One region of the Pseudomonas sp. LB1P83 genome, then DNA from elsewhere that is predicted to be linked to it. Evidence: predicted binding sites of a transcription regulator. Region 1 holds the regulator's gene; the other holds the start of a gene.
What was found. Region 1 encodes sigma-54, which starts transcription at its own class of promoters, with help from an activator protein. Its sites were predicted from a motif close to ANTGGCATNNANNTTGCTNT; they were not measured.
Positions count from the first base shown of each region.

Region 2: ACYZTY_RS06390 (flagellar basal body rod protein FlgF) is a predicted target of sigma-54. The motif match lies at 2,438-2,457, and genes of this name have one in related genera.

Region 1 covers NZ_CM142709.1:687,979-699,425, reverse strand. The annotation lists gene lptA (lipopolysaccharide transport periplasmic protein LptA) at 1-365, shown strand, start outside; gene lptB (LPS export ABC transporter ATP-binding protein) at 365-1,090, shown strand; gene ACYZTY_RS03010 (RNA polymerase factor sigma-54) at 1,275-2,768, shown strand; gene hpf (ribosome hibernation-promoting factor, HPF/YfiA family) at 2,843-3,151, shown strand; gene ptsN (PTS IIA-like nitrogen regulatory protein PtsN) at 3,164-3,628, shown strand; gene rapZ (RNase adapter RapZ) at 3,631-4,488, shown strand; gene ACYZTY_RS02990 (HPr family phosphocarrier protein) at 4,504-4,779, shown strand; gene ACYZTY_RS02985 (ZIP family metal transporter) at 4,945-5,838, opposite strand; gene ACYZTY_RS02980 (superoxide dismutase) at 5,871-6,482, opposite strand; gene ACYZTY_RS02975 (hypothetical protein) at 6,484-6,912, opposite strand; gene ACYZTY_RS02970 (class II fumarate hydratase) at 6,940-8,316, opposite strand; gene ACYZTY_RS02965 (FagA protein) at 8,297-8,704, opposite strand; gene pmbA (metalloprotease PmbA) at 8,949-10,295, opposite strand; gene yjgA (ribosome biogenesis factor YjgA) at 10,404-10,928, shown strand; gene tldD (metalloprotease TldD) at 10,977-11,447, opposite strand, start outside.
Region 2 covers NZ_CM142709.1:1,397,826-1,409,272, reverse strand. The annotation lists gene ACYZTY_RS06405 (flagellar basal body P-ring protein FlgI) at 1-37, opposite strand, end outside; gene flgH (flagellar basal body L-ring protein FlgH) at 65-760, opposite strand; gene flgG (flagellar basal-body rod protein FlgG) at 812-1,597, opposite strand; gene ACYZTY_RS06390 (flagellar basal body rod protein FlgF) at 1,643-2,383, opposite strand; gene ACYZTY_RS06385 (sigma-54-dependent transcriptional regulator) at 2,760-4,325, opposite strand; gene phhA (phenylalanine 4-monooxygenase) at 4,744-5,532, shown strand; gene ACYZTY_RS06375 (4a-hydroxytetrahydrobiopterin dehydratase) at 5,637-5,993, shown strand; gene ACYZTY_RS06370 (amino acid aminotransferase) at 5,993-7,186, shown strand; partial or broken gene ACYZTY_RS06365 (DUF6124 family protein) at 7,737-8,119, shown strand; gene ACYZTY_RS06360 (hypothetical protein) at 8,429-8,560, shown strand; gene ACYZTY_RS06355 (hypothetical protein) at 8,638-8,823, shown strand; gene ACYZTY_RS06350 (MFS transporter) at 8,923-10,137, shown strand; gene arfB (alternative ribosome rescue aminoacyl-tRNA hydrolase ArfB) at 10,134-10,547, opposite strand; gene ACYZTY_RS06340 (amino acid permease) at 10,765-11,447, opposite strand, start outside.

The sequences.
Region 1 (11,447 bases):
TGAAGGTCACCGGCAATACTGTGACCATGACCCGCACCCCAAACGGCGATATCGACGTAGTGACTTCGGTGGGCAACCTCGCCTACTTCGAGCAGCTGCAAACGGCAGGCGATACAAAGCCTGTTCAAGGCTATGGGGTCACTATCCAGTACCACGCCTCGCAAGACCGCGTCGTGCTGATCGACCGCGCCAAAGTCATCGACAAGGACGGCAACGTGACCCAGGGCGAGAAAATCGTCTATGACACCAACAAAAAGCTCGCCAGCGCCGGTCGCGCTACGGGCAGCAAGGTCACCGAGTCGCGTCCGCGGATCGACATGGTGATCCAGCCCAAAAAGAAAACCGAAGAGCAAAAGGCCCCTTAATGGCAACTCTGAAAGCTCAGCATCTGGCCAAGAGCTACAAGAGCCGCCAGGTCGTGCGTGACGTCAGCCTGTCCATCGACAGCGGTCAAATCGTCGGCCTGCTGGGTCCTAACGGCGCCGGCAAGACCACCTGTTTCTACATGATCGTTGGCCTGGTGCAGGCGGATCAGGGTCGCGTATTGATCGACGACCTGGACGTCAGCCACCAGCCGATGCACGGTCGTGCAAAGGCCGGTATCGGCTATCTTCCGCAAGAAGCGTCGATCTTCCGCAAACTGTCGGTGGCCGACAACATCATGGCCATCCTCGAGACCCGCAAGGAACTCGACAAGGCCGATCGTCGCAAAGAGCTGGAAAGCCTGCTGCAGGAATTCCACATCAGCCACATCCGCGACAACCTCGGCATGAGCCTGTCCGGTGGTGAACGTCGCCGTGTGGAAATCGCCCGGGCACTGGCCACCAACCCGAAATTCATTCTGCTCGACGAACCTTTCGCCGGCGTGGACCCGATTTCGGTGGGCGACATCAAACAGATCATCTATCACCTCAAGGCCAAAGGCATTGGCGTGCTGATCACTGACCACAACGTCCGTGAAACCCTGGACATCTGCGAAACCGCCTACATCGTCAACGATGGCCAGCTGATCGCCGAAGGTGACTCCGCCACCATCCTGGCCAACGAACTGGTCAAGGAAGTGTATCTGGGCCATGAGTTCCGCCTTTAAGCACTGAGGTGTCTGGCTGATTGTCCGAGCGCTTTTCTCGATAAAAAATCAATACTTTTTTATTGTTACAGCGCTCTAGGCAAACGCTGCAGTTTCGGGCATATAATTTGCTTATGTTTGGCGCTCCGGCGCCCTGTAGTGGATGGCGCATGTGCGCCGGCGAATAAGGTGTTAAGCCCCTGCCATGAAACCATCGCTAGTCTTGAGAATGGGCCAGCAGCTGACGATGACACCGCAGCTGCAACAGGCCATCCGCCTGCTCCAATTGTCGACCCTGGACCTGCAACAGGAAATCCAGGAGGCCCTGGAGTCCAATCCGATGCTCGAACGCCAGGAAGAAGGCGACGACTTCGATAATGCCGACCCCTTGGCCGACAAAGCCGAACAGCTACCCAACGCCGATGTTTCGGAACCCTCCTACCAGGAAACCGCCCCCACGGTGGATAACCTCGAGGAAGGTGACTGGAACGAGCGCATTCCCAACGAACTGCCCGTCGATACCGCGTGGGAAGACGTCTACCAGACCAGCGCCAGCAGCCTGCCGAGCAACGATGACGACGAGTGGGATTTCACCACCCGTACATCGGCCGGTGAAAGCCTGCAAAGCCATTTGCTGTGGCAACTGAACCTGGCACCGATGTCCGACACCGATCGCCTGATCGCCGTGACCCTGATCGACTGCATCAACAATCAGGGCTACCTGGACGAAACCCTCGAGGAAATTCTCGAGGCCTTCGATCCGGAACTGGACATCGAACTGGACGAAATCGAAGCCGTCCTGCACCGCATCCAGCAATTCGAACCGGCCGGCATTGGCGCCCGCAACCTGGGCGAATGCCTGCTGCTGCAACTGCGCCAACTGCCCGCCAAGACGCCTTGGTTGGCCGAAGCCAAGCGTCTGGTCAGCGACTACATCGACCTGCTCGGCAGCCGCGACTACAGCCAGCTGATGCGCCGCATGAAGCTCAAGGAAGATGAACTGCGCCAGGTGATCGAGCTGGTGCAGAGCCTCAACCCTCGTCCGGGCTCGCAGATCGAGTCCAGCGAGGCCGAGTACGTAGTTCCTGACGTGATCGTGCGCAAGGATAACGAACGCTGGCTGGTCGAACTGAACCAGGAATCGGTGCCACGGCTGCGGGTCAACGCCCAGTACGCCGGTTTTGTGCGCCGCGCCGATACCAGCGCCGACAACACCTTCATGCGCAATCAGTTGCAAGAGGCCCGCTGGTTTATCAAGAGCCTGCAAAGCCGCAACGAAACCCTGATGAAAGTAGCCACCCAGATTGTCGAGCATCAGCGCGGCTTCCTGGAATACGGTGACGAAGCGATGAAACCGCTGGTGCTGCATGACATCGCCGAAGCGGTGGGGATGCATGAGTCGACGATTTCGCGGGTGACCACGCAGAAATTCATGCATACCCCTCGGGGCATATATGAACTGAAATACTTTTTCTCCAGCCACGTCAGCACCTCCGAAGGCGGTGAATGCTCGTCCACAGCGATCCGCGCGATCATCAAAAAACTGGTTGCGGCGGAAAATCAGAAAAAGCCGTTGAGTGACAGCAAGATCGCTGGTTTACTGGAGGCACAAGGCATTCAGGTGGCTCGCCGCACCGTCGCCAAGTACCGCGAATCCCTCGGGATCGCGCCTTCGAGCGAACGCAAGCGGTTGATGTAGGGCCACGCCACAGCGTTCCAGTGGTAGATCATCTGATCTACCGCTTTATGCACTGGCAACGAAGGAGAAGCTGTATGCAAGTCAACATCAGTGGACACCAACTGGAAGTGACCGAACCTCTTCGCACCTACATCGGCGAAAAACTCGAACGATTGGAGCGACATTTCGACAAGATCACCAACGTGCAGGTCACGATGACGGTCGAAAAGCTGAAGCAGAAAATCGAAGCCACGCTGCATATTCCCGGGAATGAAGTGGTCGCCAACGCGGAACATACCGATATGTACGCGGCGATCGACGCACTCACCGACAAGCTGGATAAACAACTCAAAAAGCATAAGGAAAAGACCCAGAGCCTCCTCCAAGGCGCGACCGGTCGTTAACACTCCCAACCCATGATCCGACTTGAAAGCATCCTGACCCCCGGCCGTTCCCTCGTGAACGTGCCGGGCGGCAGCAAAAAGAAAGCCCTCGAGCAAATTGCCAACCTTATCCATAAAGAAGTCCCGGATCTGGAGATGCAAGATGTCTTCGAGGCTCTGATCGCCCGTGAAAAACTTGGCTCGACCGGTTTTGGTAACGGCATCGCCATTCCCCACTGTCGTCTCAAGGGTTGTAACTCGCCCATCAGTGCCTTGATGCACCTCGACGCCCCCATCGATTTCGACGCCATCGACGGCGCTCCGGTTGACCTGCTGTTCGTTTTGCTGGTCCCGCAAGCCGCCACCGATGCGCACCTGGAGCTACTGCGCCAGATCGCCAGCATGCTCGATCGCAAGGAAGTGCGCGAAAAACTGCGCAGCGCCCCGAGCAATGAAGCCTTGTATCAGGTTGTCCTGGACGAGCAAAACGGTCAGTAATCATGCGATTGATCATTGTCAGTGGCCGTTCCGGCTCAGGTAAAAGCACCGCCCTCGATGTTCTCGAGGACAACGGTTACTACTGCATCGACAACCTGCCCGCCGGATTGCTGCCGGAACTGGCCGAACGCGCGCTGATTCATACCGAGCTGGCACAACCGCTGGTCGCTGTATCCATTGATGCGCGCAACCTGCCGAGTCATCTATCGCGGTTCCCGGAGTTGCTGGAAGAAGTCCGCAGCCGGCATATCAAATGCGATGTGCTGTATCTGGACGCCGACGAAGAAACGCTGCTCAAACGTTTTTCGGAAACGCGCCGCCGCCACCCACTGAGCAACGCCAATCGTTCATTGGCCGAAGCGATTCAGGACGAAAGCAATCTGCTGGGCCCCATCGCTGATCTGGCCGACCTCAAAGTCAACACCACCAACCTGAACCTGTATCAGCTGCGCGATACCATCAAGCTACGCCTGCTCAATCAACCCGAGCCTGGCACTGCGTTCCTGGTGGAGTCTTTCGGGTTCAAGCGTGGCATGCCGGTGGATGCGGACGTGGTGTTCGATGTGCGCTGCCTGCCCAACCCTTACTGGAAGCCAGAATTGCGCGCCCAGTCGGGGCTTGATCAACCGGTGGCCGAATACCTGGCGGCGCAACCGGACGTCGAAGAGATGTTCCAGGACATTTCCACGTACCTGCTCAAGTGGTTGCCGCGCTTTGCCGCCAGCAACCGCGCTTATGTCACCATTGCCATTGGCTGCACCGGCGGGCATCACCGCTCCGTCTACCTGACCGAACGTCTGGGCCAGGTCCTGCAACAATCCCTGAAGAACGTCCAGGTTCGCCACCGCGACCTCAGCTAAAGGATTCACATCGCGATGCCTGCTCTGGAAATCGAAATCATCAACAAGCTGGGCCTGCATGCCCGCGCTTCGGCAAAATTCGTTGGCGTTGCCGGTGAGTTCAAGGACTGCATGATCAGGGTAGGACGCACGCCGGAATCCACGGTCGATGGCAAAAGCATCATGGCAATGATGATGCTCGCCGCCGGCAAGGGCACCAAAATCTACCTGAGTACTGAAGGTCATCAGGAACAGGAAGCGCTGGATGCGCTGGTGGCATTGATCAACAACTACTTCGACGAAGGCGAGTAACCCCGCAGCTCTTTGTAGCAGCTGGCGAAGCCTGCGTTCGGCTGCGAAGCCGTCGTAAATCCGGAATACACGATTTACTTGATAGACCGCGGTGGCTGATTTTACGACTGCTTCGCAGCCGAACGCAGGCTTCGCCAGCTGCTATTACACATTCCGCGCCAGACTCTAGGCCAAGGCCGTATCCATCACCATCATCAAACAAAACCCGATCAGCAGCCCAAGGCTCGCCAGCTTGTCATGACCATTGCGTCGCGACTCGGGAATGACTTCATGGGTGACCACCAGCAGCATCGCCCCCGCCGCCAGCGCCAATCCCAACGGCAACAGCAATTCGGCCAGGCTCACCAGCCAGGCGCACAACAGCGCGAAGACCGGCTCGACCAGACCTGATGCGGCACCGATCAGGAACGCCTTGACCCGCGACATCCCCGCCCCTGACAGCACCAGCGCGATCACCAGACCTTCCGGCACATCCTGCAACGCAATGCCCATCGCCAGGCTGTCAGCATCCGGCATTCCACCACCGGCCGAGACTCCGACCGCCATGCCTTCAGGAATGTTGTGGGCAATGATGGCAAACACAAACAACCAGATCCGTGGCGGGATGACCGGCCGTTCCAGCGTACCGACGAGCATTTCCGGGGAGGCGCCGGACACCTTTCGGTCCACCAGAAACAACCCTAACGCGCCAAGCATGATACCGAAGCTGATCAGGCCGCTGGACGCCCAGGGTGTCAGACCCAGGCTTTCAGCAGCGGAGATACCCGGCACGATCAGCGAAAACGCCGTCGCCGCCAGCATCACCCCAGCGCCGAAACCGAGTAGCGTATCGCTGACCGCCTGCGGCATCCGCCGAATCACCAGCACCGGCACTGCGCCCAACGCAGTGCCCAAGGCACAAATCGCCCCGCCCTGTAGCGCGCGCAGCAGTTTGGGTTCGAGGTCCAGCCACGCCAGGCCATGGGCGACCAACAACGTCATGCCCGCCAGTAGCAACAGCGATCCCAATGCGTAACGAAACATTCGCCCGCTTCCGATCACCAGTGTTTCAGTGCCCATAGTCAGCCTTGGATTGTTTTTTTATAGAGGACTTAAACCAGCGCAGCCTGATAACGCGCAGCGACTTCGGGCCAATTAATGACGTTGTAGAACGCATTGATGTATTCAGGACGGCGATTCTGGTATTGCAGGTAATAAGCGTGCTCCCAGACATCCAGGCCGAGGATCGGCGTATTGCCATTCATCAACGGGCTGTCCTGGTTACCGCTACTTTCCACAATCAGGATCTTTTGCGGAGTCACGCTTAGCCAGGCCCAGCCACTGCCAAAGCGGGTCAGCGCGGCTTTGGTGAAGGCCTCCTTGAAACTGTCCAGACCACCCAATTGCTCATCAATCGCCCTCCCCAGCGCACCTTCAGGTTTGCCACCACCGTGAGGCGCCATCACCTCCCAGAACAGCGAATGGTTGGCATGGCCGCCGCCCTGATTGATCACCGCCGCGCGCAGTTTTTCCGGCAGTTGCTGGACACTGGCGACCAGTTTTTCCACCGACCACTCAGCAAATTCGGTGCCTTCGACCGCGGCGTTCAGGTTGTTGATGTAAGTCTGGTGGTGCTTGGTGTAGTGGATCTCCATGGTCTGCGCATCGATGTGCGGTTCCAGGGCATCGTAAGCGTAAGGCAAGGCAGGCAAGGTAAAAGCCATTTCAATGGACTCCATGATGTAGAGGCGCAGGCGATGCGGTATCGGTGTGCAGCAAACGGTGTGTGCGCGGGTATTCGCCATGCTCGCTGATGAAATTCAGCAGCTCGACATAGGTTTTGCTGCTTTGACGCAACGCGGCTTCGCGCAGGGCCGGGGCCAGGCGCGGGTCCTGCATGGTTTGCAATAACCGCTGATGGATCGCGCACAAGTATTCGGCGCTCTCTTCCGGCTGGTTAAGACGCAAATGCAGGTCTGCCAGGTTGTGGTGGGAAATCACGCAGGCCGCCACCGCTTCGTCGGCATCCGCCCAGCGCTCGAACAACACCTGGGCCAGGGCCAAGGCCTGCAAGTAAGCCTCGCGGGCATCGACAAGTTCGCCCAGCATGAAATGGCGATTAGCCCTTTCGATCGTGCGTTTCCAGTGCTCCATGGTGAGCCTCCAAAGCGGTAGCGGTGATTACACGCCGCCTGCGGTGAGCTTCTCTGGGTTGAGTAATTCTTCCAGTTGGCTGCGCGTCAGGTCGGTGTGCTCCAGGGCGACATCAATCACCGGTCGGCCCTGCTGATAGGCCTTCTTGGCGATTTCAGCGGCTTTTTGGTAACCAATGATCGGGTTGAGCGCGGTCACCAGGATCGGATTGCGCGACAGCGCCTCTTTAATTCGCGCCTCGTTGACCTTGAAGCTGGCGATGGCCTTCTCACCCAGCAGATGACTGGAGTTGGCCAGCAATTCGATGCTGCTCAGCAGGTTCTGGGCGATGATCGGCAGCATCACGTTCAATTCGAAATTGCCCGACTGACCGGCGATGGTGATGACGGTGTCGTTGCCGATCACCTGGGCGGCGACCATGGCGGTGGCTTCCGGGATGACCGGGTTGACCTTGCCGGGCATGATCGAAGAACCCGGCTGCAAGGCTTCGAGTTCAATTTCGCCGAGGCCGGCCAGCGGGCCGGAGTTCATCCAGCGCAGATCGTTGGCGATTTTCATCAACGAAACCGCTGTCGCTTTAAGCTGTCCGGAGACCGCAACCGCAGTGTCCTGGGAGCCGATCAGCGCAAACAGATCCTTGCCCGGTGTGAATTGAACGTGGGTCAGCTCGCTCAGTTGTTGGCTGAACCGCGCAGCGAATTGCGGATGCGCATTGATCCCGGTACCTACCGCCGTGCCACCCTGAGCCAGGGATTGCAGACTCGGCAGCAAGTCCTGCAAATGGCCGATGTTGGCCTTGAGCTGTTGCGCCCAGCCATTAAGCACCTGGCTCATGCGCACCGGCATGGCGTCCATCAAGTGCGTGCGACCGGTTTTGACGTGGTGATGAACCTCTTCAGCCTTGTGCTCGATCACCTGCACCAGACGCACCAGCGCCGGCAGCAGTTGCTCATGCAACGCGAGTGCAGCGCTGACATGGATCGTGGTGGGGATGATGTCGTTGCTGCTTTGGCCGCAATTCACATGGTCGTTCGGGTTCACCGGCTCGCCGAGCAGACGGCTGGCCAGGGTGGCGATCACTTCATTGGCGTTCATGTTGGAACTGGTGCCGGAACCGGTCTGGAAAATATCCACCGGGAAGTGCTGCATGAAGTCGCCCTGAAGCAGACCCAGCGACGCATCGACGATGGCTTTGCCCTGGGATTCACTGATTTGCTTGAGCTCGACGTTGGCACGGGCAGCGGCAGCTTTGGCCAGAATCAGCGAGCGGATGAACTGCATGGGCATCGGCTTGCCGCTGATCGGGAAGTTATCCACTGCGCGCTGGGTCTGCGCGCCATAGAGCGCATCCACCGGGACCTGAAGCTCGCCCATGCTGTCGCGTTCAATGCGTGTCTTGGTCATCAGAAAATCCTTGCACCAGTTCTATGAGAGGAATCGAGGGTTGCAACTCGCAGGTCGCCAGTTGCCAGGTGTAGCTTTGCCAGCGCTTGAGGCGGCATTTGCACAGAGAGAGGCGTTCCAGATCGCGCAAAGGGCGCCAGGCCTGGTCCAGGCAGTAAGTGCGCCAGTGCCAGGGCAGCGCGACATCGGCGGCGGTGTCGAGCAACAAGCGGAAAGACGTTTCGGAGATGGTCCAGGCAGAAGTGGCCGTGCAGCACGCCAGATACCGACCTTCAGCCAGGTAATGTTCGATCAGGCGCGGTTCATCGGGGTCCATTGCGCAACGGATCTGGCGACTCATCCAGCGCCAGCTTTCGAGGTAAGGCATCTCGTGCAAGGCAGAACTCATGATCCGGGCTCATTCGGTAATGAGATTTATTATTAGATGATAATGAGAACCAAAACAACCCCAGCAAAATAGACGAGGTCCCTGTAGGAGCGAGCCTGCTCGCGAAGGGGCCATCACATTCAGCATCTTTGTTGACTGATACACCGTCTTCGCGAGCAGGCTCGCTCCTACAGGGCCGGCGCAAAGGTATAAAAAAAGGCGCGCCACCCAGTGGGTGGCGCGCCTTTTTGTGTAGCGGTAAGGGTCAACTGCCCGCGACTGTCATCCGCTCAATCAACACCGAACCGGTGCGAATGTTGCTGCGCAGCTCCAGATCATTACCCACCGCAACGATCTGCTTGAACATGTCGCGCATGTTGCCGGCGATGGTCACTTCCTGAACCGCGAACTGGATTTCACCGTTCTCGACCCAGTAACCCGCCGCACCGCGTGAGTAGTCGCCGGTAACCATGTTCAGGCCCTGGCCCATCAGCTCAGTAACCAGCAAGCCACGACCCATGCGGCGCAACAAGGCGGCCTGATCTTCATCACCATGGGTGACGAACAGGTTGTGCACGCCACCCGCGTTGGCGGTGCTCGGCATACCAAGTTTGCGTCCGGAATAGGTGCCGAGGATGTAGGACACCAACTCGCCTTTTTCGACGAACGGTTTGGCGTAAGTCGCCAGGCCATCGCCATCGAACGCCGAACTGCCCATGGCGCGCATCAAGTGCGGACGCTCATCGATGGTCAGCCATTCCGGGAACAGTTTCTGACCCAGCGTGCCTTCGAGGAACGACGACTTGCGATACAGGCTGCCGCCGGAAACCGCCGAGAGGAAGCTGCCGAACAAGCCACCGGCCAGTTCCGCGGAAAACAGCACCGGCACTTCGCAGGTCGGCACCGGACGCGCACCCAGTCGGCTTGCGGCCCGTTGCGCAGCACGCTGGCCAATGCTCACCGGGTCGGCCAGCAAGTTGCCCTGACGGTTTACGTCGTACCAGTAATCACGCTGCATCTGGCCGTCGGCCTCGGCGATCATCACGCAGCTCAGGCTGTGACGGGTCGACGCATAGCCACCGATAAAGCCGTGACTGTTGCCGTAAACACGGCAGCCTTGATGGGTGCTGAGGGTAGTGCCGTCGGCATTTTTGATCCGGCTGTCGGCAGCAAATGCTGCTGCTTCACAGGTAAGGGCCTGCTCGATGGCTTGCTCAGGGGTGATGTCCCACTGGTGGAACAGGTCGAAATCCTGCAGATCCCTGGCCATCAGCGCGGCGTCTGCCAGGCCGGAAGCTTCGTCTTCGGAGGTGTGTTTGGCGATGGCCAATGCAGCAGCGACGGTTTCACGAATCGCCTCAGGACCACTGGCCGAGGTGCTGGCCGAGCCTTTGCGCTGACCGACGTACAAGGTGATGCCAAAGCCCTGGTCGCGGTTGAATTCGACGGTTTCGACTTCACGCTGGCGCACCGAGGTGGACAGGCCCTGCTCCAGGGATACCGCCACTTCACAGGCACTGGCACCCTGACGCTTGGCTTCAGCGATGATCTGCTCGACTTGTTCTTGCAGTGCCGGCAACGCTTGTGGGCCGACGCTTTCAACTGCACTCATGCTGTTCTCCACTCAAATTCTGCTTTCGGCTGGGGCCTTCGAGCGACCGGGCCGGACAAGCGGCCCCCGACTGGTTATCATGGCGGCGTTTCTTTGCGGACGGCCACCATGGTTGATTCTTACGACGACTCCCTCGATACGGGAGAAAAAAGCAAATCCCAGGTTAAACGCGAGCTTCATGCTCTGGTTGACCTCGGCGAGCGCCTTACAACGCTCAAGCCTGACTTGCTGGCAAAACTGCCGTTGACCGACGCTATGCGCCGGGCACTGGCCGATGCGCCCAAGCACACCGCGAATATCGCGCGTAAACGGCACCTTATGTTCATCGGCAAACTGATGCGCGATCAGGACACTGACGCCATTCTGACTCTGCTCGATCAACTCGATGCCTCCACCCGGCAGTACAACGAACGTTTCCATGGCCTGGAACGCTGGCGCGATCGCTTGATCGCGGGCGACGATGCAGTCCTGGAGAAGTTCGTGCTCGACTACCCGGAGGCTGATCGTCAGCAGTTGCGCTCCCTGATCCGTCAGGCCCAGCACGAACTGGCGACCAACAAGCCACCGGCATCGAGCCGTAAAATCTTCAAGTACATCCGTGAGCTGGACGAGACTCAACGCGGTCTGCGTTAAGTCCCGAATCGGGTGAATCGCCAAGCGGTTCACCCGAAGCTCCATCCTTTATGATCCTGTGCCACCCACAGTGATCGCATCAATTTTCAGCGTTGGCTGGCCGACACCCACCGGCACCGACTGCCCATCCTTGCCACACGTCCCCACGCCGCTGTCCAGCGCCAGATCGTTACCGACCATCGACACCTTGCTCATAGCTTCCGGGCCGTTGCCGATCAACGTCGCGCCTTTCACCGGGACAGTGATTTTGCCGTCTTCGATCAGGTACGCCTCGCTGGTGGAGAACACGAATTTGCCACTGGTGATGTCCACCTGACCGCCGCCGAGGTTGGCGCAGTAGATACCGCGCTTCACCGAGGCGATGATTTCTGCAGGGTCGCTTTCACCCGCCAGCATGTAGGTGTTGGTCATCCGTGGCATCGGCAGGTGCGCGTAGGATTCACGACGACCGTTGCCGGTGCGGGCCACGCCCATCAGGCGCGCGTTGAGCTTGTCTTGCATGTAGCCCTTGAGTACGCC
Region 2 (11,447 bases), 710 kb from region 1:
CGTTGAACGCAGCGGACAGCATCAGGGCGGCCACCATCAGGTGTTTAAGATTCAACGTAGCCACCTAGAAAGGGAACAGCGGGCTGAGGAAGAAACGGTCGAACCAGCCTGGCTGACTCGCATCGGCAAACGCACCGGTGCCCGAGTAGGTGATGCGTGCATCGGCGACGCGGGTCGACGACACGGTGTTGTCGGTGGCGATGTCATCGGCGCGCACCATGCCGGCAATCCGCACCAGCTCATCGCCGGTGTTGAGCGTCAGCCACTTCTCGCCGCGCACGGCGATGATGCCGTTGGGCAGCACGTCAGCGACGGTCACGGTGATCGAGCCGGTCAGGCTGTTGCTCTGCCCGGACTTGCTGTCGCCCTTGGTCGCACGGTCGCCTTCGTAACCGACGTCCAGGCTCAGGCTACCGCTGCCCACCGGATCGTTGGTGCTCAGACCGCCACCAAAGAACGAGCTCAGACCGATGTCGGTCTTGCTGTTCTTGGCCACTTGCGAGTTGGCGTTCTTGCTGGCCTGGGTGCGTTCGTTCAGGGTGATGGTGATGATGTCACCGACCCGGAACGCCTTGCGGTCGCTGTACAGGTTCTGTTCAAAACCGGCCTGATAGATCGAGCCGTTATTGGCGGCAGCCGGCAACGGCGTGCGCGGCAACACCGGGGCGTAGTAAGGGTCATTGGGCTTGGGCGGCGGAGCGACGCAGCCCGCGAGCACGACGACCCCACTCAGTGCCAGAACAGATACAAAGCGATTCATGACCCTACCTCACGGTATTGCAGGCGACCTCATGGTCGCCTCATAGACTGATTACAGATTCTGCGTTACGAACGAGAGCATCTGGTCGGCGGTGGAGATCACCTTGGAGTTCATCTCGTAGGCGCGCTGAGTGGTGATCATGTTGACCATCTCTTCAACGGTGCTGACGTTGGACGTTTCCAGGGTGTTCTGCAGCGTGGTACCGAAACCGTTCAGGCCCGGCGTACCGATTTGCGGCGCGCCGCTGGCAGCGGTTTCCAGGAACAGGTTGTTACCCACTGCCTGCAGGCCGGCCGGGTTGATGAAGTCGGCGGTTTGCAGGTTGCCGATCACCTGGTTGGCCGGGTTACCCGGAACGGTGATGGACACCGTGCCGTCGCGACCGACCGTGAAGGTCTGCGCGTCGTTCGGAATGACGATGGCCGGCTCCAGGGCGAAGCCGCTGGCGTTGACGACCTGACCGTTGGAATCAAGGTGGAACGTGCCGTCACGGGTGTAGGACGTGGTGCCGTCCGGTTGCAGGATCTGGAAGAAACCGCGACCGTCGACGGCCAGGTCGAGTGGCTGCTCGGTGGTTTGCAGGCTGCCGGCGGTGAAGTTTTTCTGGGTGCCGACGATGCGCACACCGGTACCCACTTGCAGACCCGACGGCAGTTCGCTGTCCTGGGTCGACTGGGCGCCTGGCTGGCGTTTGATCTGATAGAGCAAGTCCTGGAACTCGGCGCGGTCACGTTTGAAACCCGTGGTCGACACGTTGGCCAGGTTGTTGGAAATGGTAGTCAGGTTGGTGTCCTGGGCGGACAGACCTGTTTTGGCAACCCATAGAGCCGGAAGCATTCGATTCTCCTCGTGCGCCTGTTTTACGGCGCGACGTTCTGATAATTAGCTGATCTGCAAGACCCGAGCCATGGCCTGGTCATCGTCTTTGGCGGTGTTCATCATCTTGATGTGCAGCTCGAACTGTTTCGACAAGGCCAGCACCGAGGTCATCTCTTCCACGGCGTTGACGTTGCTCGACTCGAGGAACCCGGACACCAGTTTGACGCCCGCATCGGCTTGCGCCGGCTTGCCGTCTTTGGTGTGGATCGAACCATCCAGGCCTTTGGTCATGTTCTTCAGGTCAGGGTTGACCAGTTTGATGCGGTCGACTTCAGCCATCACGCGCGGGCCTTCGCCCATCGCACGGATGCTGATGGTGCCGTCTTCGCCGACTTCGATTTGCTGCTCGGGCGGCACGGCGATCGGTCCGCCATTGCCCATCACCGGCATACCGTTGCCGGCCCGCAGCACGCCCAGGGCGTCCACGTTCAGGCTGCCAGTGCGCACGTAGCTTTCAGCGCCGTCCGGGGTCTGCACGGCGATCCAGCCATTGCCTTGCACCGCGACGTCGAGGTCGCGACCGGTTTGAACCAGCGAACCTGGAGAGAAGTCGGTGGCCGGACGCTCGGTCATGGCAAAAGCACGCGCCGGAAAGCTGTCACCGAACACCGGCATCGAACGGGCCTGTTCCAGGTCCTTCTGAAAACCGTTGGTGGAAATGTTTGCCAGGTTGTTGGCATGAGCCTTCTGCGCCAGTGCATTCTGGCTGGCGCCGGTCATTGCCACATAAAGGTACTTATCCACGCTCTTTCCTCTGCATGCCGGACGTTTGCCGCCCACCGCTGTACTGCTGAGCGATAAGCAATTTGCAGACCAACTTTCTTTTGACGGCGCGAGGCCCGGCAAACAAAGGACTTGAGGTGTTTTGCGAGGACTGGGGAAATGTATCGGAGACGAAAAACCGGCGGTGTCATGCCGTTTGGTGGCAAGTGTCAGCCTCGTGAGCTCAACGCAACCCTTGTAGCAGCTGTCGAGCACCGCGAGGCAGCGTTCGGCGGCGAAGCCGTCGCAAACCCGGCATGCAAGATTTTCCTGTTACACCGCGGGGGATGGTTTTACGACGGCTGCGCCGCCGAACGGGGATAAATCCCCTCGCCACAACGACAGCTGCTACAGGGGCCTATGCGTTGCCGGTGTCTTTTCCGACTTCATACTCACGCAACTTGTTGGCGATGGTCGTATGGGAAACCCCCAAGCGCTTGCCCAACTGCCGACTGCTCGGATGTTCGGAATACAAACGCTCCAGCACCGCTTTCTCAAAGCGCCCGACGATCGCGTCCAGTCCGCCCTCCAGCGAGAAATCGCCAAGCGGCTGACGCACGCCGTAATCCGGTAAGCGAATGTGCTCGGCCTTCACCGTCCCGCCTTCGCACAGGGAAACTGCCTGGAACAACACGTTCTCCAGCTGCCGGACATTGCCCGGCCAGTGGTAATGACTCAGCCGTTCCATCGCCGCCGGCGCGAGTTTCGGCAGCGGGCAACCGATCTGCCGGCTGGCCTGATCGAGGAAGTGTTCTACCAGCGGCGTCAAACCGTCGAGGCATTCACGCAGCGGCGGGATGTGCAGCGACAGCACGTTCAAGCGGTGATACAAATCCTGGCGAAACTCACCGCGCGCGCACAACTCGGACAAGTCTACTTGCGTCGCGCAGATCACCCGCACATCCAGGTAAACCTCTTCATCACTGCCTACGCGGCGGAAGCAACCGTCCTGCAGGAAGCGCAGCAATTTCACCTGCAAGCGCGGGCTCATTTCCCCGACACCATCGAGAAACAGCGTACCGCCCGCCGTCAGTTCCAGCAGCCCGAGCTTGCCTTCGGCCCGCGCCCCTTCGAAAGCGCCGGGGCCATAACCGAACAACTCGGTCTCGGCCATCGATTCCGGCAGACCGGCGCAGTTGAGTGCCATCAACGGTGATTGACCGCGAGGGCTCGCCAGGTGGCAGGCACGCGCCAACAACTCTTTACCGGTGCCGGTTTCGCCTTCTATCAATAGCGGCGCATCCAGCGGCGCCATGCGCCGGGCTTCACGCACCACCGCTGCCATGACCTTTGAGCTCTGGAAAATGCTGTCGAACCCGCGCAGCTCCTGCTTGCGCACGTTATAGATGCGCTCGCCGACCCGATCAGCCCGGTGCAGCGTCAAAACCGCGCCCGCCATGGCTTCGCTGTCGTCATGCTCCGATTGCAGCGGCGCGATGTCAGCGAGAAACACATCGCCCTTGACCTTGACCCGCAAACCATTGATCCGCGACTTGTTGGCGCGCACCAGTTCCGGCAAGTCGAAATCCTCGGCATACCGCGACAACGGAATGCCCGGCACCTCATCGACCCGCACACCCAGCAACTGCGCCGCCGCCCGGTTGGCCGCGACGATGGAGCCGCCCATGTCGATCGACAACACCGGAAACTCCAGGGCGCCGAGCAAGGCATTTAGCTCCATGTGCCGACGCTCGCTGGGCATCAGCCCTACACGCTTGACGCCAAACACCCCGGCAATCGATTCGAATTTCGGACGCAACGCCTGGAACTGAATGTTGATCAGGTTCGGGCAATGCAGATAGATCGCATTGCCATGCTCACCGCCGACCTCGCCGCGAGCGACGTTGATCCCGTACTCGACCAGCAAGTTGAGAATGTCGCGCAGGATGCCGATACGGTTCTGGCAGTGGACTTTGATACGCATATAAAAGGCCTGAAAAACGATAAATGAGGTCAATGCCTGGATGCATTCCTTGTAGGAGTGAGACCGGCTTGCCGGCGATAGCGGTGTGTCAGGCGAAACTTGTACTGACTGGCACACCGCAATCGCGAGCAGGCTCACTCCTACATGGGCGAAACGCTCAATTGAGCGCGACCGGCAGGAGTTTTCTGTCGAGGCACGCAGATAGTCGTCAAGATTATGTGACAGCTGCAATGCTTTTCAAACCCGGAAAACTCAATACCTGCGCAGCAGGAGCCAATTCGTAACGAATACTTTACGAAATACGACGATTTTTCCTACTCATGCCAGCGATCACCTGCTGCAACACCGCACGCCTTGGGTTATTTCTAAGTCCATAGCAGCACATAACAAGAACGAAATCCCTTAGCAGGAGAGCAGCATGAAGCAGACGCAATACGTGGCTCGCGAGCCCGATGCGCAAGGTTTTATCGACTACCCCGCTGAAGAACACGCGGTGTGGAACACGCTGATTACTCGTCAACTGAAAGTGATCGAGGGGCGTGCGTGCCAGGAATACCTGGACGGTATCGAAAAACTCGGTCTGCCCCACGACCGCATTCCGCAACTGGGCGAGATCAACAAAGTCCTCGGTGAAACCACCGGCTGGCAAGTGGCCCGGGTTCCGGCGCTGATCCCCTTCCAGACCTTTTTCGAATTGCTCGCCAACAAACAGTTTCCGGTCGCGACGTTTATTCGTACCCGAGAAGAGCTGGATTACCTGCAAGAGCCGGACATTTTCCACGAGATCTTTGGCCACTGCCCGCTGCTGACCAACCCCTGGTTCGCCGAATTCACCCACACCTACGGCAAACTCGGCCTACAGGCCAACAAGGAAGAACGCGTGTACCTGGCGCGTCTGTACTGGATGACCATCGAGTTTGGCCTGGTCGATACGCCAGATGGTCTGCGCATTTACGGCGGCGGTATTCTCTCCTCGCCGAAAGAAACCGTTTACTGCCTGTCGGACGAACCTGAGCATCAGCCGTTTGATCCGTTGGAATGCATGCGCACGCCGTATCGCATCGACATCCTGCAACCGCTGTACTTTGTCCTGCCGAACCTCAAGCGTCTGTTTGATGTGGCCCATGAAGACATCATGAGCATGGTCAAGCAAGGCATGCAGCTAGGCTTGCACGCGCCTAAATTTCCGCCAAAAAAAGCCGCGTGATCCGCAGCTTTTAGAATCAAGTGAGCCTGTCAGAAACCGACGCTTTGGTTTAGCGTGGGGAGATTGACGGCCGATTTCCAATAATTAGATTTCAGGAACTCATCATGTCCACATTGAACCAAGCCCATTGCGAAGCCTGCCAAGCCGGCGCTCCTCAGGTCAGCGACGAAGAACTGCCGGTACTGATCAAGCAGATCCCGGACTGGAACATCGAAGTGCGCGACAGCATCATGCAGCTGGAAAAAGTTTTCCTGTTCAAGAATTTCAAGCACGCGCTGGCGTTCACCAACGCGGTCGGCGAAATCTCCGAGGCCGAAGGTCACCACCCTGGCTTGCTGACCGAATGGGGCAAAGTCACCGTGACCTGGTGGAGTCACTCCATCAAGGGTCTGCACCGCAACGATTTCATCATGGCCGCACGCACTGACGACGTGGCCAAGGATGCCGAGGGCCGCAAATAATGCATTTCGACGCCATAGGTCGAGTACCCGGCGACCCGATTCTCGGCCTGATGGAGGCCTACGCGCAGGACCCGAACCCGCGCAAATTCGACCTTGGCGTAGGCGTCTATAAAGATGCCCAGGGCCTGACGCCGATTCCCCAGTCCGTGAAGCTCGCCGAGCAGCGCCTGGTGGATCGCCAGACCACCAAGACCTACATCGGCGGTCACGGCGAACCGGCATTCGGCAAGGCGATCAATGAGCTGGTGCTCGGCGCCGATTCCCCGCTGATCGCCGAACAACGGGCCGGCGCAACCCAGACCCCTGGCGGCACCGGCGCGCTGCGCTTGAGCGCCGACTTCATCGCCCAGTGCCTGCCGGGCCGTGGCGTGTGGCTGAGCAACCCGACCTGGCCGATCCACGAAAGCATTTTCGCGGCGGCCGGGGTCAAGGTCAGTCATTACCCGTACGTTGGCAGCGATAACCGCCTCGACGTCGAAGCCATGCTCGCAGTCCTCAAGGATGCACCGAAGGGCGATGTGGTTTTGCTGCACGCCTGCTGCCACAACCCGACCGGTTTCGATCTGTCCCATGACGATTGGCGCCGAGTGCTGGACGTGGTGCGCAACCGCGATCTGGTGCCGCTGATTGACTTCGCTTACCAGGGTTTCGGCGACGGCCTGGAACAGGATGCGTGGTCGACTCGGTTGTTCGCTGCCGAGCTGCCGGAAGTGCTGATCACCAGTTCCTGCTCGAAGAACTTCGGTTTGTACCGGGACCGCACCGGCGCACTGATTGTCTGTGCGAAAACCGCTGAGAAGCTGGTGGATATCCGCAGCCAACTGGCCAACATCGCCCGCAACCTGTGGTCGACGCCACCGGATCACGGCGCTGCCGTGGTGGCGACGATTCTTGGCGATCCGGAGCTGAAAAGCCTCTGGGCCGACGAGGTGGAAGCCATGCGTTTGCGCATTGCCCAACTGCGCAGCGGCTTGGTGGAAGCACTTGAACCCCATGGTTTGCGTGAACGCTTTGCGCATATTGGTGTGCAACGCGGGATGTTTTCCTACACTGGGTTGACGCCGGATCAGGTTAAACAGCTGCGCGATCACCACAGCGTGTACATGGTCGGCACCGGCCGGGCGAACGTGGCCGGGATCGACGCAACACGCCTTGACCTGCTGGCCGAGGCAATTGCCGCAGTCTGCAAGTAACCCTCAGGCACAACACATCCTGTAGGAGTGAGCCTGCTCGCGATAGCGGTATATCAGCCACATTGATGTTGAATGTGGCGTCGCTATCGCGAGCAGGCTCACTCCCACATTGTTTTGTATTGGCCCTTCCAACGAGCCAATCGCTGAAGTCGCGCCCGGCCGTGTCAGACCTTTCTCAAAAAATCCCAAGCCAATAAACACGATCAGTCACGGCTGTTTATCGACACGCCGTGATACGCCCCAAGAGCTACAAAACCTTGCGCCGTTGCCTACGGCTACGCCAGAATCCGCCGGCTTGTGCGCCTGGTGCTTGCTGGGTAATTTGATTGCGTCACTGATTCCAGTGATCGAGTTTAGCGGCTCGGCCAGTCGTCTACGGTTGCACATGTCGAATCCAGTCAGGCACTCGCCTGCACTTGATGGTGGCTGTGCGCATGGCACCTTCGGGTGCACCGGGTTTTAGGTGACTACCGGTCCGCTAACTTGCGCACAGCTGCCACCCTTTGCTTAGCGGCGAGAGGGTCGCAGCCTCACCAGAGGTTAGTCACCCATGTTCAAGGTCACGCCAAACCCGCCTGTCACCGAACCGGCCTCCATCACCGATCCAGCATCCCCCTACGAATGCCCTGGCTCGAAAAAATTCAACGAAGCCGCCGAGCGCGCCCTCGACTACCACCTGGGGCCACCAGCCTCCCAAATCATGGCGGCGCCCTACCGCCCCAACCGCCTCGACATGGCCAACCCGAAGTCCGACAACGAATCCCTACTGGTCGACGCCAGCGAAACCCTCGGCTCCGCCAACGTCATGCTCAACGACTTCGCCGCCTGCTCGAAGGCACCCACCGCAAAACGCTGTTAGGGATCGCCCAGATTGTCATGCTGGGAGAGTTGGCGGTTAATCAGGTGCTGGATAGCCTGGTACCGACTGAGTAATACCTGCTGACCCAAGCAATTTCCATAGTCTGCAAATAACGAAATGTGGGAGCGAGCCGACTCCGGGCGGCGTTCCGACGACTGCGGTTCATCAGCCACATTGATGTCGAATGTGGCGCCGCTATCGCGAGCAGGCTCACTCCTACAATTGTTTTGTGGTGCTGCTACTGACCTGTCTAGACAACGCCATCCGTCGAAACAAATGGATATAAAAGTCTGATTGTCATTTCTCCTGCTGTATCCTGCCCAAGCTTTTTAAAAGCGCGGATCTACCAGATCTATCAACAGACTTTGCGAGGAGCGCGAAACATGCACGAGATCCCTAATCTCCCCTTCCCAAGCCTGCACGAAACTGAGCAGACAACCCCGCAACAAGCCGGTGCCCAACAGCCCGAGCCGAAAGAAGCCACTGAACGCCGCCAGGCCGACAGCGAAGACTGAAACACCTGCAATGCCAGACCGTGTGGAAAGCGCTAACATGCGCTTTCCACACCGCCTGAACCCTTGAGCTGCCCACCATGACCGACGACTTTTCTGAAACTCAAGCCAGCGTGCTGATCGGCACCGCCGAGAAGATGATCGAGATCTGGAATCGCCTGTCCCCCGAGAAACAAGCCGCGTTGCTCGCCCGTTTCGGCAGCGAAGAAAACGCCCTGGCCGCCCTGGTCACGACGCAATTGGTTGCCCCCGCCAAACCTGAATAACCCCGCCCGGCAAATAGTTTTACTTTTCCACGCCCTGCGGCCGCTCGCGCCGCTATCATAAGCAGCCTATCTATCCCGCTTTCCCGTGGACCTTTACCCATGTCTGAAAACCAGCGCCCCCTGGCGGTCACGCTGCAAGTCGTTTCCATCGTTCTCTTTACCTTCATCGGCTACCTGAACATCGGCATTCCTCTCGCCGTATTGCCCGGCTATGTCCACAGCGACCTCGGCTTCGGTGCCGTGATCGCCGGGCTGGTGATCAGCGTGCAATACCTGGCCACCCTGCTCAGCCGGCCATACGCTGGAAAAATCATCGACAACAAGGGCAGCAAACTGGCGGTGATGTACGGCCTCGCCGGCTGCGGTTTGAGCGGCGTGTTCATGCTGATTTCGGCCTGGACCCAGAGCCTGCCCATGCTGAGCCTGATCAGCCTGTTGATCGGCCGCCTGGTGCTTGGCAGCGCGGAAAGTCTGGTGGGCTCCGGCTCGATTGGCTGGGGCATCGGCCGGGTCGGCGCGGCGAACACCGCCAAAGTCATCTCCTGGAACGGCATCGCCAGTTATGGCGCACTGGCGGTCGGTGCACCGCTGGGCGTGCTGCTGGTCAGTCAATTGGGCTTGTGGAGCATGGGCGTGAGCATCGTGCTGCTGGCCGTCCTCGGCCTGGCGCTGGCGTGGCCGAAAACTGCCGCGCCGATTGTGGTCGGTGAACGGCTGCCGTTCATGCACGTGCTGGGACGGGTGCTGCCCCATGGATGCGGCCTGGCCTTGGGCTCGATCGGATTCGGCACCATCGCCACCTTCATTACGTTGTATTACGCCACGCAACACTGGGACAACGCGGTGCTATGCCTGAGCCTGTTCGGCGCCAGCTTCATCGGCGCGCGGCTGCTGTTTGGCAACCTGATCAACCGCCTCGGCGGCTTTCGCGTGGCGATTGCCTGCCTGTCGGTGGAAACCCTGGGGTTGTTGCTGCTGTGGCTGGCACCGGATGCTCATTGGGCATTGGCCGGCGCGGCATTGAGCGGTTTCGGCTTCTCGCTGGTGTTCCCGGCGCTGGGCGTGGAAGCGGTCAACCTGGTGCCCGCCTCCAGCCGTGGCGCGGCAGTCGGGGCCTATTCGCTGTTCATCGATTTGTCGTTGGGGATTACCGGGCCTGTGGCCGGTGCGATTGCCGCCGGGTTTGGTTTTGCCTCAATCTTTCTGTTTGCCGCGATTGCAGCGTTGAGTGGTTTGGCGCTAAGCGTTTATTTATACCGACAAGCGCCCAACCACCTTAATGAAAAGTACCGCGAAGAAAGAGACGCCCGCTAGAAATCGATCTTGCCGCGCCCAGCCTTGATGCTGCCACGCTTGGTCTTGGACTCCAGCCGACGCTTCTTCGAGCCGAGGGTCGGTTTGGTCGGACGGCGTTTCTTCTCGACCTTGGTGGCGCTGAGAATCAACTCGGTCAGCCGCTCCAGCGCATCAGCGCGATTGGCTTCCTGCGTGCGGTATTGCTGGGCCTTGATGATCAACACCCCTTCGCTGGTGATGCGACTGTCCCGCAGCGCCAGCAGCCGCTCCTTGTAGAACTCGGGCAAGGACGAGGCCGGAATGTCGAAGCGCAAGTGCACGGCGCTGGAGACCTTATTGACGTTCTGCCCACCGGCGCCTTGCGCGCGAATGGCCGTCAACTCGATCTCGGCATCCGGCAGATGCACATTGTTGGAAATCACCAGCATGGAAAAACGTCCGGGTTCAGGGACCGCTAGAATACCGCGATTGAACTGACGGAATACGACTCCTGTAGGAGCGAGGCTTGCCCGCGAAGCAGACACCGCGGTTCATCAGGTACACCGTGTTATCGTTCTTCGCGGGCAAGCCTCGCTCCTACAGGTTTTGCAGCGCACACAAAAAACCCGGCACATTGGCCGGGTTTGTTGTTTCTGCGTGCTGCGCTTACTTCGCGTTTGCCGCGTGCAACGCATGCTGCGCGCTGCGCTTGTTCTTGATGCCGTAGCAAATCCACATGAACGCGACCCACACCGGAATCGCGTACACCGAGATCTGGATGCCCGGGATCAGCAGCATCACGCCAAGGATGAACACCACGAACGCCAGGCAAACATAGTTCCCGTACGGGTACCACAGGGCCTTGAACAGCGGCGTCTGTTTGGTCTTGTTCATGTGCTGGCGGAACTTGAAGTGCGAGAAGCTGATCATCGCCCAGTTGATCACCAGGGTGGCAACCACCAGCGACATCAACAGTTCCAGCGCGTTCTGCGGGATCAGGTAGTTCAGCAGCACCGCGATCAACGTCACCGCCGCCGAGGCGAGGATCGAGCGCACCGGCACGCCGCGCTTGTCGATCTTCGACAAGGCTTTCGGCGCATCGCCCTGCTCGGCCATGCCCAGCAGCATGCGGCTGTTGCAGTAAGTACCGCTGTTGTACACCGACAATGCCGCGGTCAGGACCACGAAGTTGAGGATGTGCGCGGCGGTGTTGCTGCCAAGCATCGAGAACACTTGCACGAACGGGCTGCCGCTGTAGGAATCACCCGACGCGTTCAGGGTCGCCAACAGGCTGTCCCACGGCGTCAGCGACAGCAGAATGACCAGTGCGCCGATGTAGAAAATCAGGA